2 regions of the Variovorax sp. Soil_C_26 genome follow, and region 1 is predicted to be linked to the other one. Evidence: riboswitches for the same ligand, from Rfam matches in the RefSeq annotation. Region 1 holds a riboswitch; the other holds the start of a gene.
What was found. Region 1 has a riboswitch for S-adenosylhomocysteine ahead of ahcY (adenosylhomocysteinase). Riboswitches for the same ligand answer to the same signal wherever they lie in the genome.

Region 1 (2,186 bases):
CTTCTTCAGGTGCAGGCGCGCGACCTTCTCGTCGAGGTGCTTGGGCAGCACGTAGACCTTGCCGGCCTGGTAGGCGTCGGGCTTGGTGAAGAGCTCGATCTGCGCGATGGTCTGGTTGGCGAACGACGACGACATCACGAAGCTCGGGTGGCCCGTGCCGCAGCCCAGGTTCACGAGCCGGCCCTTGGCCAAGAGGATGATCTTCTTGCCGTCGGGGAAGGTGATGTGGTCGACCTGCGGCTTGATCTCTTCCCACTCGTACTTCTCGATCGACGCGACATCGATTTCGTTGTCGAAGTGGCCGATGTTGCAGACGATGGCCTGGTCCTTCATCTTCACCATCGTGTCGTGCGTGATGACGTCCTTGTTGCCCGTGGTCGTCACGAAGATGTCGGCCTTGTCGGCGGCATATTCCATGGTGACGACCTTGTAGCCTTCCATCGCGGCCTGCAGGGCGTTGATCGGGTCGATCTCGGTCACCCACACCTGGGCGCTCAGCGCACGCAGTGCCTGGGCCGAGCCCTTGCCCACGTCGCCGTAGCCGGCCACGCAGGCGACCTTGCCGGCGATCATCACGTCGGTCGCGCGCTTGATGCCGTCGACCAGCGACTCGCGGCAGCCGTACAGGTTGTCGAACTTGCTCTTGGTGACCGAGTCGTTCACGTTGATGGCGCGGAACAGCAGCGTGCCCTTGGCGCTCATCTCGTTGAGGCGGTGCACGCCGGTGGTGGTTTCCTCGGTCACGCCGATGATCTCTGCCGACTTGCGCGTGTACCAGGTCGCATCGACCGCGAGCTTGGCCTTGATGGCCGCGTAGAGGATGCGCTCTTCCTCGCTGCCCGGGTTGGCGAGCACGCCGAGATCCTTCTCGGCGCGCTGGCCCAGGTGCATCAGCAGCGTGGCGTCGCCGCCGTCGTCGAGGATCATGTTCGGGCCTTCGCCCTTCGAGCCCTTGGGACCGAAGTCGAAGATCGCGTGGGTGTAGTCCCAGTAGTCCTTCAGCGACTCGCCCTTGATCGCGAACACCGGCGTGCCTGCGGCGGCGATCGCGGCGGCGGCATGGTCCTGCGTCGAGAAGATGTTGCACGAGGCCCAGCGCACCTCGGCACCGAGCGCCTGCAGCGTCTCGATCAGCACCGCGGTCTGGATCGTCATGTGCAGCGAGCCCGTGATGCGCGCACCCTTGAGCGGCTGCGCCTTCGAGAACTCCTCGCGGATGGCCATCAGGCCGGGCATTTCGGTTTCGGCGATCCTGATTTCCTTGCGGCCCCAGGCAGCGAGCGAGAGGTCGGCGATTGCCTGGTCGGCGGAGGAGACGGGGATGGGCTTGAGAACAGCGCTCATGAGAACTCCAACAAAGCTGGTTTGAAAGATGCCACTGCGTTCGGGGAAAAAAGACTCACCGCGAGAACAGCGGATGAGCGTGGTTGCGATGTGGTCCGAGCCTCACGCCTGATGGCGCTGCAACGCTCCTCGGAAGCGGGGATTGTAAGCGTGAGGCCTTCCGGGGCCAATCGACGGGACTTCCCACATTGAGAAAAACGGGCGGCCGGCGTATCGTGGCGGCGGCACTTCGCCGCCCGGGCGGCCAAGCCTTTCTCTCTCTTCCTCACACGACGCAACAGGAGATGTCACCATGGCCACTGCCAGGAAAGCCGCCCCCCGCAAGACCACCGCGAGCAGCAACGCAAGCGCCACCGACACGAAGAAGACGCCCCCCGGCGCCGCGGAGATGTTCAACCCCCTCAAGGCCATGGCCGACCGCCTGCAGGACCTCGACCTCACGGGCGGTGCCGGCAAGGTGCTGGAAAGCAGCCGCAAGGACCTGCAGGCGCTGATGCAGGCCAACGAGAAGTCGTTCCAGGGCCTGCAGACGGTGGTGCAGCGGCAGACCGAGATGATCAAGCAGGCCATCGGCGAATGGCAGACCGCGGCCAAGGGCATGCCCGGCAAGGATGCGAAGGAGAACCTCGCCAAGCTCGACGAGCTCGGTCGGCAGTCGTTTCAGCGCGCGGTGGACGACATCCAGGAACTCGCCGGCCTCGCCGCCAAGTCGCAGGCCGACGCGTTCGAGGTTGTGCGCCAGCGCATCCAGGCCAACGTCGACGAAGTGACGCAGATGCTCAAGCGCAAGTAGGCGCGGCCCCCGGCCGTAGGCGCCGGCCGCTCAGTCGATCAGCGCGCGC
Region 2 (2,186 bases), on a different contig from region 1:
GAGGCTCGGCCGCTCGAACACCAGCGCCAGCTGCGCGCGCCCGCTGTGCAGCAGGGCCAGCGCATCGGCCTGCGGCGCCGCCAGCACCTCGACCTGCAGCAGCGGGTATTCGTCGGCGAGCGCCGCGAGCGGACCGCTCCAGGGCGCCGCCAGCAGTTCGGGCGCGATCGCCAGCGTGAGGCGGTCTTCGAGCCCGCGCGTGAGCGCGAGCGCCTGCACCTGCAATTGCTTGAGCTGCGCCGCGAGCAGCCGCGCCTGCGGCTCGAGCGAGCGCGCGGCGGCGGTCGGCTGCGGTTCGCGGCCGCTGCGGTCGAACAGCGACAGCGCCAGCTCGGCCTCGAGGTTGGCGATCGCCATGCTCACCGCCGACGGCACCTTGTGCAGCGCACGCGCCGCGGCCGAGAAGGAGCCGTGGTCGATCACGGCCAGAAAGACTTCGACGCTGTCGCTGGAGAAGGCCATGGGTGTCGATCTATCAATAAAACTGAAACAAGTTAACTTTTTATATCAGCAAATCACAAATAAAGTCCAGGCATCGCTTTTTCATTTGCCAGAGGAACAGGTCATGCAGGGCATCCAACGCCGCGTCGTCTACATCGCTCTTTACGAAGGGATCGCCATCGTGGCCGCCAGCGCCGGGCTGGCGCTGATGACGGGCGCGGGGCTCGGCCATTCGGGCGCGCTGGCCGTCGCGGCCTCGGTGGTCGCGGTGATCTGGAACCTGCTGTTCAACGCGCTTTTCGAGCGCTGGGAAGCGCGCCAGGCCGTGCGCGGGCGCAGCCTGCGCCGCCGCATCGCCCACGCGATCGGCTTCGAGGGCGGGCTGATCGCGGTGCTGGTGCCGCTCTTTGCCTGGGGCCTGGGCGTGACGCTCTGGGAGGCGCTGGTGATGGACCTGGGCCTGGTGGTGTTCTTCCTGGTCTACACCTTCGCCTTCAACTGGGGCTTCGACCGCGTGTTCGGCCTGCCGGCCTCGGCCGCCCCCGCCGCACCCGCGTCGGCGGACGGGATGGCGCGCCAGGGCGCCTGAACGCCCCCGCGCGGCCGCGGCGCCTGCCGCAGCCGGTAAAATCACGCTCCCTTCCAAGGAGCGTTGCAGCGGCGGCCCACACAGCGGCCCGCCGTCAGGCTTGGAAGGCGCCCTGCTGGCCGGGGCGCAAGCCGCCAACGACGCTCACCTGCCGTTTTTCCCTGCACAGGTGAGCCCCGATGAGCGATGTTTCCACGACCCCCGTTCCCGCGATGAAGCTGTCCGGCCTCGAGCCGGTGGCCATCGGTGCCGGCTCGCTGTTCGTCAACATCGGCGAGCGCACCAACGTCACCGGCTCGAAGGCCTTCGCGCGGATGATCCTGAACGGCCAGTTCGAAGAGGCGCTGGCCGTGGCGCGCCAGCAGGTCGAGAACGGCGCGCAGGTGATCGACATCAACATGGACGAGGCCATGCTCGACAGCAAGGCCGCGATGGTGCGCTTCCTGAACCTGATCGCGAGCGAGCCCGACATCGCGCGCGTGCCCGTGATGGTCGACAGTTCGAAGTGGGAAGTCATCGAGGCGGGCCTGCGCTGCATCCAGGGCAAGGGCATCGTCAACTCCATCTCCATGAAGGAAGGCGTCGACAAGTTCAAGCACGAGGCCCGGCTCGTGCGGCGCTACGGCGCCGCGGCGGTGGTGATGGCCTTCGACGAGAAGGGCCAGGCCGACACCTACGAACGCAAGATCGAGATCTGCGAGCGCGCCTACCGCATCCTTGTGGACGAGGTGGACTTTCCGCCCGAGGACATCATCTTCGACCCGAACATCTTCGCGATCGCCACCGGCATCGAGGAGCACGACAACTACGCGGTCGACTTCATCAACGCGGTGCGCTGGATCAAGCAGAACCTGCCGGGCGCCAAGGTGTCGGGCGGCGTCTCCAACGTGAGCTTCAGCTTCCGCGGCAACGACCCGGTGCGCGAGGCGATCCACACCGTGTTTCTCTACCACGCGATCCAGGCCGGCATGGACATGGGCATCGTCAACGCCGGCATGGTCGGCGTGTACGACGACCTCGAGCCGACCTTGCGCGAGCGGGTGGAAGACGTGGTGCTGAACCGCCGTTCCGATGCGGGCGAGCGCCTGGTCGAAGTGGCCGAGACCGCCAAGAGCGGTGCCAAGGACGACAGCAAGAAGCTCGAATGGCGCGGCAC

Region 2: linked by a shared signal. The riboswitch ahead of metH (methionine synthase) and the one ahead of ahcY (adenosylhomocysteinase) in region 1 are both predicted to bind S-adenosylhomocysteine.

What each region holds. Positions count from the first base shown of each region.
Region 1 covers NZ_JBDGJC010000005.1:228,074-230,259, reverse strand. The annotation lists gene ahcY (adenosylhomocysteinase) at 1-1,344, opposite strand, end outside; S-adenosyl-L-homocysteine riboswitch at 1,413-1,480, opposite strand; gene phaP (TIGR01841 family phasin) at 1,637-2,137, shown strand; gene AC3A6G_RS16790 (GntR family transcriptional regulator) at 2,168-2,186, opposite strand, start outside.
Region 2 covers NZ_JBDGJC010000019.1:15,608-17,793, reverse strand. The annotation lists gene AC3A6G_RS26730 (LysR family transcriptional regulator) at 1-462, opposite strand, end outside; gene AC3A6G_RS26725 (PACE efflux transporter) at 566-1,030, shown strand; S-adenosyl-L-homocysteine riboswitch at 1,080-1,183, shown strand; gene metH (methionine synthase) at 1,243-2,186, shown strand, end outside.